DNA from 2 places in the Bradyrhizobium sp. USDA 4538 genome. Region 1 is predicted to be linked to the other one. Evidence: predicted binding sites of a transcription regulator. Region 1 holds the regulator's gene; the other holds the start of a gene.
What was found. The regulator LexA, encoded in region 1, represses DNA repair genes until DNA is damaged. The targets are predictions, from matches to a motif close to TGTTCNNNNTGTGTTCNG.
Positions count from the first base shown of each region.

Region 2: a site for LexA is predicted at 2,928-2,945, ahead of uvrA (excinuclease ABC subunit UvrA). Genes of this name have one in related genera too.

Region 1 covers NZ_JALJZE010000001.1:7,716,103-7,721,642, reverse strand. The annotation lists gene glyA (serine hydroxymethyltransferase) at 1-173, shown strand, start outside; gene J2R78_RS35465 (hypothetical protein) at 261-416, shown strand; gene J2R78_RS35460 (HAD family phosphatase) at 870-1,496, shown strand; gene glp (gephyrin-like molybdotransferase Glp) at 1,523-2,734, shown strand; gene lexA (transcriptional repressor LexA) at 2,978-3,682, shown strand; gene J2R78_RS35445 (hypothetical protein) at 3,939-4,367, shown strand; gene J2R78_RS35440 (hypothetical protein) at 4,513-4,740, shown strand; partial or broken gene J2R78_RS35435 (ComEC/Rec2 family competence protein) at 4,737-5,540, opposite strand, start outside.
Region 2 covers NZ_JALJZE010000001.1:8,044,954-8,050,493, reverse strand. The annotation lists gene uvrA (excinuclease ABC subunit UvrA) at 1-2,840, opposite strand, end outside; gene J2R78_RS37065 (outer membrane protein) at 3,192-3,851, opposite strand; gene J2R78_RS37060 (outer membrane protein) at 4,108-4,854, opposite strand; gene J2R78_RS37055 (single-stranded DNA-binding protein) at 5,303-5,540, shown strand, end outside.

The DNA of each region.
Region 1 (5,540 bases):
CGCCGGCGGCGACCACGCGCGGCATGGGCGAGCCCGAAATGCGCCTGATCGCCGAACTCACTGCGGAATCCCTCCGGTCGAAGGGAGATGCAGCGGTCGTCAAGCGACTGAGGTCGAACAGCGTCGAGATGTGCCGCGCTTTCCCCGTTCCGGGGATCGCACCGCCCTCATAGGCGGCCGACCCGCATTCCTGTTCCGCATTCGTCGCGTCACTCGGCAGGTCGTGAAGGTTCCCGGGGGAAGGACCGGAACGGAAATTGATGCTGTTCGTTGGACCGCATGATCTCGAAGACGGAGCGTCCAACGCCGTGACCCGGAAAACCTTGCAAGCACGCTCGGAACAGGCGCTCGTCGTCATCATTCTCAGCACCGGTGCGCTGATCGGTTACCTCGGCTTGGCACTGTCCAGGCTGTGAGAGCTACGTCCGGCGGGCACCAAGCCACCGCGGGCGTCAGGCCGCGGCAAGCATCAAGTCGCTTGGTGCGCTGAAAGCTCGTGCGTGCGTGCCACTGAGTTGCCCGACGCGGCAAGCCAAGCCCCGCAGCAAAAATATAGGGTGAAAAGAGCAAGGCTCGGACAGATCATGTCGCGAGAATGCGGATGTTTGACGCACAAGCGACGACACCCGCCGTCGTCCCGGCGAAGGCCGGGAGCCATTACCCCAAATCTCAATTGTTGCGCGACGCTGGGGCCACAGCTTCCTCTCAACAACCCAACCCTGTGGTTATGGGTCCCGGCCTTCGCCGGGACGACGGTGTGCGCGGGAACAGTCTCGCGATGAATGCAACGCCACGCACAATCCACACACCGGTCACTGAAATCGAGGACATTGCCGCCTGCCCGCAATTCTCGTACACGGTTTCACGCAATGACCTCGCAATTCTCTCCCAACTCCGTCGACGTGCTGCTGTTCGATATCGGCCGCGTCGTGCTCGACATCAACTTTGACAAGGTGATGGCGCACTGGGCGCAGCATGCCGGCTGTGCGCCCGCCGAGCTCGCCACGCGCTTTGTCGTCGACGACAGTTTCAAGCATCATGAGATCGGCCGGATCGACGACGCGGCATTCTTCGAGAATCTGCGCCGGACGCTCGGCATCAACATCACGGACGCCCAGTTCCTCGAAGGCTGGAACGCGATCTTCACCGGCGAGATGCCGGGCATCGCCCCGCTGCTCGCGGCGGCCGCCAAGCGGATGCCGCTCTACGCCTTCTCCAACACCAATCCGGCCCATGTCGCGCATTTCTCGGTCACCCATGCCGAGCTGCTCAGCCATTTCCGCAACGTCTTCCTGTCCTCGAGCATCGGCTTCCGCAAACCCGACGCCGAGGCCTACGATCATGTGGTAAAAGCCATCGGCGTGCCGGCGTCGCGGATCCTGTTCTTCGACGACCTGGCCGCCAATATCGAAGGTGCGCGGGCGCGCGGCCTTCATGCTATCCACGTGACGTCGACGGATGACGTGGCAAGGGCTTTGACCGCACTTGGAATTTGAACATTAAGAATTGAGGAGCTCTGAGCGTGGCCCTGATGCCGGTTGCCGATGCCCTGTCCGCCGTCCTCGCCGGCGCCGAACCGCTGCCGGAGGAGATGGTCGCGCTCGATGCCGCCTACCACCGCACGCTTGCGCACGACCTCGCGGCGCTCCGCACCCAGCCGCCGCAGCCGATGTCGGCGATGGACGGCTATGCGGTGCGCGCCGCCGATGCGGCTGATCTAAAGGCCCGGCTCAAGGTGATCGGCGAAGTCGCCGCCGGCCGGCCGTTCGAGCGGACGGTCGGCGCCGGCGAGGCGGTGCGGATCTTCACCGGCGGCGTGATCCCCAATGGCGCCGACGCGGTGATCATCCAGGAGGACACCGCCGTCGACGGCGACCACATCACGATCACGGAGGCCGCCAGCGTCGGGCGGCACATCCGCCCGGCTGGGGTCGACTTCCGTGAGGGCGAGGTGCTGCTCGCCGGCGGCAGCCGCCTGTCCGACCGCGCGCTGTCGCTGGCGGCCGCCATGAACTATCCGGAACTTGCGGTGCGCCGCCGCCCGAAGGTCGCGGTGCTGGCGACCGGCGACGAGCTGGTGATGCCGGGCTCGCAGCCCGGTCCCGGCCAGATCGTCTATTCCAACGGCTACGCGCTGCGAGCGCTGGCGCGCGCCGAAGGCGCCGAGACCGTCGACCTCGGCGTTGCCGCCGACACGGTAGAGGCGACCACGGCGGGCATCCGCCGGGCACGCGAGGCCGGCGCCGATGTCCTCATCACGACAGGCGGCGCCTCGGTCGGCGACCACGATCTCGTCAAGCGGTCGCTGGAAGCCGAGGGCGTCGAGATGGCGTTCTGGCGGATTGCGATGCGGCCCGGCAAGCCGATGATGCATGGCCGGCTCGGCGCGATGCGGGTGATCGGTCTGCCCGGCAATCCGGTGTCGTCCTATGTCTGCGCCTTCCTGTTCCTGGTGCCGTTGATTCGGGCGCTGAGCGGCCGGAAAGTGATTCATCATCGCCGCGCGAGCGCCCTGCTCGGCCGCGACCTCGCAGCCAACGACCAGCGCGAGGACTATCTGCGTGCGCGTCTCGAAGCGCGCGAGGACGGCACGCTGATCGCAACGCCGGTGACGCAGCAGGACTCGTCGCTGCTCGGGAATCTCGCTGCGGCACGGGCACTTCTCGTGCGCCCGCCGTTCGCGGCGGCGGCCGTCGAAGGCAGCGAATGCGAGATCCTGACACTGCCCGAATAGGGTTTTCGCGCCCCGCCGATTGTGCGTTGCCCGACACGTTCACCGGAAATTAAGTGGTTGCGGAACACATATCGAACATATAGTGTCCGTTCATGATTTGTTTCGAGTACTGGTGTCTACAATCGGGAAGCCGCGTGGAAGCAGGTGCATCGAGCACATGCTCCTGAGGTCAGGCCCGGCCTGCAGGCCCCACCAGAAGAGTCTCGGAATCGAACGACGCTATCAACCGGGGGAATACTCGAGATGCTCACGCGCAAACAGTACGAACTACTGCGTTTCATCAATGAACGTCTGAAAGAGGCCGGCGTACCGCCCTCCTTCGACGAGATGAAGGATGCGCTCGACCTGCGCTCGAAGTCCGGTATCCACCGCCTGATCACTGCGCTGGAGGAGCGCGGCTTCATCCGCCGCCTGCCGAACCGCGCCCGCGCCATCGAGGTCATCAAGCTGCCCGAACTCTCGGCCGGCGGCGGCAACGGCCGCCGCGGCTTCACGCCCAGCGTCATCGAAGGCACCCTCGGCCGGCGCGCCAGCACGCCGCCGATTGCCGAGGACGACGGCAACCGTCCGGTCGCGGTCCCCGTGATGGGCCGGATCGCCGCCGGTACGCCGATCGAGGCGCTGCAGACCCGCAGCCACACCATCAGCGTGCCGCCCGACATGCTCGGTGCCGGCGAGCACTATGCGCTCGAGGTGCGCGGCGACTCGATGGTCGATGCCGGCATCCTCGACGGCGACATGGCGCTGATCCAGCGCAACGACGTCGCCAATACCGGCGACATCGTGGTGGCGCTGATCGACGAGGAGGAAGCCACCCTGAAGCGCTTCCGCCGCCGCGGCGCATCGATCGCGCTCGAGCCGGCCAACACCGCCTATGAAGTGCGCATCCTGCCGCCGAACCGGGTCCGCATCCAGGGCAAGCTGATCGGCCTTTATCGCAAATACTGAATTGCAAATACTTGCGGCGGCCGGGAACGAGCAACACGTCGGATCGTTCCTTGCATGATAGTGTAGCGTACGGCCTGCCCGATGCGCTCCGATACCTCTCGCGCAGCGTCGCGTGTTTGTGATCGGAGCGATCTCGGACCAGTCGTACAATCGCCCAGAAACGAGCAGACGCTCGTTCGCTATCGTCCACTCTGGTAGAGGCCCTAATGCCTCAAGGAGAGGCACGGGTCGCTACCTCGAAATGAGGAGCCATCCGATGTGTGACTATAGTCTGCACGCCGTGGCATCGCGCCCCGCCATTGTCGGAGAGACGCTGATCACGACGACGTTCCGCGGCACGTCGACCCGCGGCTTTGCTTCGGAGAATGACCCCACTGTCGCGGTCTGCATGCTGCCGGGCACCGAGCTCGCTTTCGCCGAGAACGTTCGCTACGACAGCCGCTGGATCTGGACCAAGACGCTGAACTATCGCGTCGGCGTGTTCAACGAAGTCGAGCCCGACGTGCCTGATCGGCATCATGACGCGGTCGAATTCCCCGACGGCAGCCATGTGCTGGTGACCCAGCTGGTCGAGGGACAGCGCGTTAGCGTGCTGCAATTGCCGGCGCTGCATCCGCCGGTCGAGCAGAAGCCGAAGGTTGTGGAGCGGCGGCCCTCCGCATTCGCAACGCTGTTTTTGGGTTGAGCGCATCGTCGCCGCGGAATGAGCTGTTCGGCGGCGGATGACCTAAGCAATTTCGGGCGACCCCGGACTCCCGCTTCCGGGGCGCAGAAGGAGATTTGCGTCGGCCGGCGCCTTGGCGCATCATCGGGCACGGAGGACGTGCGCGGTGGTCGATAAGGTCACATGGCAAAAGGCTGGACGCGTCACGGAACCGGGCCGCTACATGTTCCGGTTCGGTTGGCTGACGGTAACGGCCGACGACCTGAAAGTCTGGGAGCAATTTCCCGAGGCTTCCTTCACCCTCGTCAAGAAGCCCGACGCCGGCCCCGACTCCGACGAATACCATCTCGGCCTGTTCGAGCTGCCGAGCGGCCCCTCGCCGGACCACGGCTAATCATCGCCCTGCAGATCGGTCTCGGCCGGCGTCGCATCCACCGCAGGCCGCGGCGCGGCGGCGGGCGCGCGCAGCGTCGTTTCGCTCTCGCCGTCGCCGGGAACTGCCGGCGACCACGGCCGGTCGATCCCGCCGGGCTTGACCGCATCGACGGCGTAGCCGTCCCTGATCCTTCGCAGCACCAGCGCGCCGTGGCGGCGCAGCCGCTCGGCATCGATCACCGATGCCGCGCAGCCCTGCGGCGCCGGCCGCGCCGTCACGATCAGGGCTGCGCGCTCGCAGTCGTCCGCCAGCGCCTCCGGCCGGGTCGCCAGCGCGACGAAGACGCCGCCGGGTCCCTGGGTCACGCAGCCGCCGGCATCGCACGAGACGCCCTCGCCGAGCGACGCATCGGTGGCGGTGCGCGCGTCGGCGTCCGCCGCCAGCCACTCCTTGACCAAAAATGCATCCTTGGCGCTGTGCATCAGATGCAGCCACCCGTCACCGCCACGCACCGCGACGTTGCGGCCGTCGCCCGAGATCAGCACGTCCGGCTGCGGCACCCTGAGCGCCCAGACCGAGGCCACCAGCAGCAGCACCGCGCCTGACCAGCGCAGCGGCGTGCGCAGCAGCCCGAGCAGGATGATGCCGGCGCTCGCTGCGATCAGCGGCCCGATGCCGAACGCCGCCATGCGGCCGACCGCGCCCGGGAGTGCGGCGACCCATTGCGTCACCAGGATCATCCAGTCGATGCCAAGACCCATGATCGCCCAGAACAGTCCGTCGAAGCCGACCGGCATGGCGACGAGCCCGAGCAGGCC
Region 2 (5,540 bases), 330 kb from region 1:
CCGCCTTCGGGGCCGAGGTCGATGACCCAGTCGGCGGTCTTGATGACCTCGAGATTGTGCTCGATCACCACCACCGTGTTGCCCTGGGCGACCAGCTCGTGCAGCACCTCGAGCAGCTTGGCCACGTCGTGGAAGTGAAGGCCGGTGGTCGGCTCGTCCAGGATGTAGAGCGTGCGGCCGGTGGCGCGCTTTGACAATTCCTTGGCCAGCTTGACGCGCTGGGCTTCGCCGCCCGACAGCGTCGTCGCCTGCTGGCCGACATGGATGTAGTCGAGGCCGACGCGGTGCAGGGTCTGGAAGGTCTCGCGCACGCGCGGCACCGCCTTGAAGAACTCGGCGGCTTCCTCGACCGTCATGTCGAGCACGTCGGCGATGCTCTTGCCCTTGAACAGGACCTCCAGCGTCTCGCGGTTGTAGCGCTTGCCCTTGCAGGTGTCGCAGGTGACGTAGACGTCCGGCAGGAAGTGCATCTCGATCTTGATGACGCCGTCGCCCTGGCAGGCCTCGCAGCGGCCGCCCTTGACGTTGAAGGAGAAGCGCCCGGGCTCGTAGCCGCGCGCCTTCGCCTCCGGCAGGCCGGCGAACCATTCGCGGATCGGCGTGAAGGCGCCGGTATAGGTCGCGGGGTTGGAGCGCGGCGTGCGGCCGATCGGCGACTGGTCGATGTCGATGATCTTGTCGATGTGCTCGAGGCCCTCGATGCGGTCGTGCGGCGCGGCGCCTTCGCTGGCGTTGTTCAGCTTGCGGGCGATGGCGCGGTACAGCGTGTCGATCAGCAGCGTCGACTTGCCGCCGCCGGAGACGCCGGTCACGCAGGTGAACAGGCCGAGCGGGATTTCGGCCGAGACGTTCTTGAGGTTGTTGCCGCGCGCGTTGACGACCTTGATGGTGCGCCGGTGGTTCGGCGGCCGCCGGTCGGGCACAGGCACCGACAGCTCGCCGGTGAGATACTTGCCGGTCAGCGATTTCGGGTTGCGCATGATCTGGTCGGGCGTGCCTTCGGCGACGATGTGGCCGCCATGCATGCCGGCGCCGGGCCCGATGTCGAGCACGTAATCGGCGAGGCGGATGGCATCCTCGTCATGCTCGACCACGACCACGGTGTTGCCGAGGTCGCGCAGCCGCTTCAGCGTGTCGAGCAGGCGGGCATTGTCGCGCTGGTGCAGGCCGATCGACGGCTCGTCCAGCACGTAGAGCACGCCGGTGAGGCCCGAGCCGATCTGCGAGGCGAGGCGGATGCGCTGGCTCTCGCCGCCCGACAGCGTGCCGGAGGAGCGCGACAGCGTCAGGTAGTTCAGGCCGACATCGAGCAGGAAGGTCAGGCGCTCGCGGATCTCTTTCAGGATGCGCGTCGCGATCTCGTTCTGCTGCGCGTTCAGCGCCTCCGGCACCGTCTCGAACCATTCGCCGGCGCGCTTGACCGAGAGCTCGGAGATCTCGCCGATATGCTTGCCGCCGATCTTAACGCACAGCGCCTCGGGCTTCAGCCGATGGCCGTTGCAGCCTTCGCAGGGCACGTCGGAGAAATACTTGCCGAGCTCCTCGCGCGCCCACTCGCTCTCGGTTTCGCGGTAGCGGCGGTTGATGTTGGTGATGACGCCCTCGAACGGCTTCTTGGTGTCGTAGGAGCGGACGCCGTCCTCATAGGAGAACTTGATCTCGTCGTCGCCGGAGCCGTGCAGCAGCGCGTTCTGGACCTTCTTGGTGAGGTCCTTCCACTTGGTGTCGAGCGTGAACTTGTAGTGCTTGCCGAGCGCGGTCAGGGTCTGGATGTAGTAGGGCGAGGACGATTTCGCCCAGGGCGCGATCGCGCCCTTGCGCAAGGTCAGCTCCTTGTCGGGGATGACCAGGTCCTCGTCGATATGCTGCTCGACGCCGAGGCCGCCGCAGGCCGGGCAGGCGCCATAGGGGTTGTTGAACGAGAACAGGCGCGGCTCGATCTCGGGGATCGTGAAGCCGGAGACCGGACAGGCGAACTTCTCCGAGAACAGGATACGCTCGGGCCCGCTCTTGTCGTGGATCTTGGCGGTCTTCTTCTTGTCCTCTTTCTTGTCGTCCTGCGCTGCCGCCGCCGGCGCATCGGCGTATTCGATCACGGCGAGGCCCTCGGCGAGCTTCAGCGCGGTCTCAAAGCTTTCCGCAAGGCGCTGGGCGAGGTCGGGACGCACCACGATGCGGTCGACCACGACGTCGATGTCGTGCGGGAATTTCTTGTCGAGCGCGGGCGCTTCGGACAGTTCGTAGAAGGTGCCGTCGATCTTGACGCGCTGAAAGCCCTTCTTGAGATACTCGGCGAGCTCCTTCTTGTACTCGCCCTTGCGGCCGCGCACGACCGGCGCCAGCAGATATAGACGGGTGCCTTCCGGCAGCGCCAGCACGCGATCGACCATCTGCGAGACGATCTGGCTCTCGATCGGCAGGCCGGTGGCCGGCGAATAGGGCACGCCGACGCGCGCCCAGAGCAGGCGCATGTAGTCGTAGATCTCGGTGACGGTGCCGACGGTGGAGCGCGGATTCTTCGACGTGGTCTTCTGCTCGATCGAGATCGCCGGCGACAGGCCGTCGATCTGGTCGACATCCGGCTTCTGCATCATCTCGAGGAATTGGCGCGCATAAGCCGACAGCGACTCGACGTAGCGGCGCTGGCCCTCGGCATAGATGGTGTCGAACGCGAGCGACGATTTGCCGGAACCGGACAGGCCGGTGAACACCACGAGCTTGTCGCGGGGAATCTCGACGTCGATGTTCTTCAGATTGTGTTCGCGCGCGCCACGGATCGTGATGGCGCGCGATGAGGAGCCGGCGTTCTGTTGGCGCTTCGCCTTGAGCACTTCATCCATAGCGACGGTTCCGGGCGCATGCTTGGGCGCCTTTTGGGCGCGCATCGCCGGTGATGCCGGGACCTTGCGCCGATGGGGTGTGAAGGCTGGAACGTAGGAAGAACGGCCGACAATTTCCAGTGCTGAGTCGCGTCCATCAACGGATAGTTTGCCTGATGGCAGCAGCCGTCAGCAGGGCCGGTTCCGCTAAAGCCTTTCCCCCGTTCCGATGGAATCGGAACAGGGGCTCCAGATTCCTGCTTTGACCCGTTTTCTTTCCGCGAGCCGGAATCCGCTTCGCTCGAAAACGCTCTTACGCAAAAAGGCCGGCGCGAGGCCGGCCTTTCGGTGCGTTCTGATCGCAGATCAATCTTAGTACTTGGCGACGATCGGGCCGCCGAAGTGATAGTTCACGCCGAACTGGGCGCTGTGCAGCTCGAGCGTACCGGAGGGCACGCCGAAATAGTTCTCGCTGTCGAGGCTGCGATACAGGTATTCGCCCTTGATCGACCACTGCGGGGCGATGAAGGCTTCGACGCCGGCGCCGACGGTCCAGCCGGAGTGGAAGTTGCTCTGCGAGGCGGTCACGCCGAGCGCGGTGACGCTGACCTCGTTGTTGGCCCAGGCGTAGCCGCCGGTGCCGTAGAACAGCACCTTGTCGACGGCGAAGCCGAGGCGGCCGCGCACGGTGCCGAGCGAGTCGATTTTGCTGCGGGCGGTGACGCCGAGCGTCGAGACCGATGCGTCGATGTCAGCGCCTGCAGCGTCGACCTCGAGGCCGTACACGATGTTGCCGGCCTGCCAGTTGTAGCCGATGGTGCCGCCGCCGAAGCCGCCTTCCATGCTCGGGGTGCCGGAGTTCTCGCTGGCGTAGCCGCCGAAGCCGCCGACGTAGAAGCCGGTCCAGTTGTAGATCGCGGCCGGCGCCGGAGCCTTCACGTAAGGCGCGCGTGCCGCCATGTCGGCGGCCATTGCCGGTGCAAAAGCGCTCAGTGCAAACATGCCGGCCGAGGCCAGCAAAACAATCCTCATTTTCAAAGTCCCAGTCCCATTTTCTTGTTGTCCCTTCAGAGATCTTGAAGAGAGCGTCACAGCAGTGTCGCGTGACGTGCTGGTGCTTCTACAGAGAAATGCCGGAACGTGTGTATCCGCGAAACCACAACGCACCGAAAACGGCCCCGGTGAGGTGCGCGTGCACACGCAACGAAAAAGCCGGCGCACAAACAGGCGCAAACAAAAAGGCCGGCGCGAGGCCGGCCTTTCGTCTGGATCAATCGGCCTGGCGCGATCAGTAGCGCGCGACGACCGGGCCACCCCACTTGTAGTTCACGCGGACGGTGACGAGGTCGACGTCCTGGCGATCGCGGATGGTGCTGTTCAGCGTGCCGTTGGGAGCGATCAGGTTGTAGGTCTTGTCCTGCATGAACAGGTGGTCGTATTCGATGCCTGCGGTCCAGTTCGGCGCGAAGCCGACTTCGATGCCGGCGCCGACGGTACCGCCCCAGCGGGTGTCGCTGGCGCTGCCGACGAGCACACCGGTCGGCGTGAAGTAGGTGTTGAAGCGGTTGTCGGTCAGTGCCGCGCCGCCCTTGGCGTAGAGCAGCACGTTGTTGACGGCGTAGCCGATCTGGCCGGTGAACAGGCCGAACGCGTCGATCTTGGACTGGTTGGTGAACAGGCCCGGGAAGATCGCGCTGTTGTTGCTGCCCTTCAGGTCAGCCCAGTCGCCCTGCGCTTCAAGGCCGAACACCCAGGTGCCGGCCTGCCAGCGATAGCCGATCTGGCCACCGGCGACGCCGCCGGTTGCATCATGGCAACCATCTGATGCGAGGAAGATGCCGGCCGGGAGCTGGTCCCAGCAATTGTGGCTCGAGCCCCAGCCGCCGTTGGCGCCGATGTAGAAGCCGGTCCAGTCATAGATCGGGGCAACCACTGGCGGCGGCGCCTTGGTGTAGGGGCGCGCAGCGAGATCGGCAGCCGCGGCAGGCGCAGCAAACGCAATCAGAGCAACCGTACCGAGCAAAAACTTCTTCATTATCAATCCCCCAGCACCCCGATCGGCTTCCAAACGGTCCCGAAGCACGATCCCAGACGCGAGCGCCCGCGCCATGGTTGGAGCTATACGCTGATTCAACCGCAAACGCAGTCTCCCAAATGCAACACTCGCGGGAGAAGTATCGATAAGGCAAGCTGCTGATTTGTTTGTTGTTTTTCTAAATCTTGCTGCCGAGCGTCGGCCTGCGCCGAGATCGACTGCCGCTCTGACGGCACTGGCCGCTTCTACGGCTGGTTGTGGCGAACAAAACTGGAACGATGCCGGATCCGGTGCTATATCCCGATATCCGTGGATAACCGCGCGACGGCAAAGGCGACGAGCCGGCACCGGCGTATAGGGTCATCCACGACGCCTGCGACGTAAGTGGCGAAGGTTGAGAGTGGCGGCCGAATGTCCGGACGCCCGGTTTTTGAGTGGAGATGATGCGATGGCAGGAAGCGTGAACAAGGTGATCCTGGTGGGAAACCTCGGCAAGGATCCGGAAATCCGGCGGACGCAGGACGGCCGTCCGATCGCAAACCTTTCCATCGCCACCTCGGAAACGTGGCGCGACAAGGGCACCGGCGAGCGTAAGGAAAAGACCGAGTGGCACCGCGTCGTGATCTTCAACGAGGGCCTCTGCAAGGTCGCCGAGCAGTATCTGAAGAAGGGCGCCAAGGTGTACA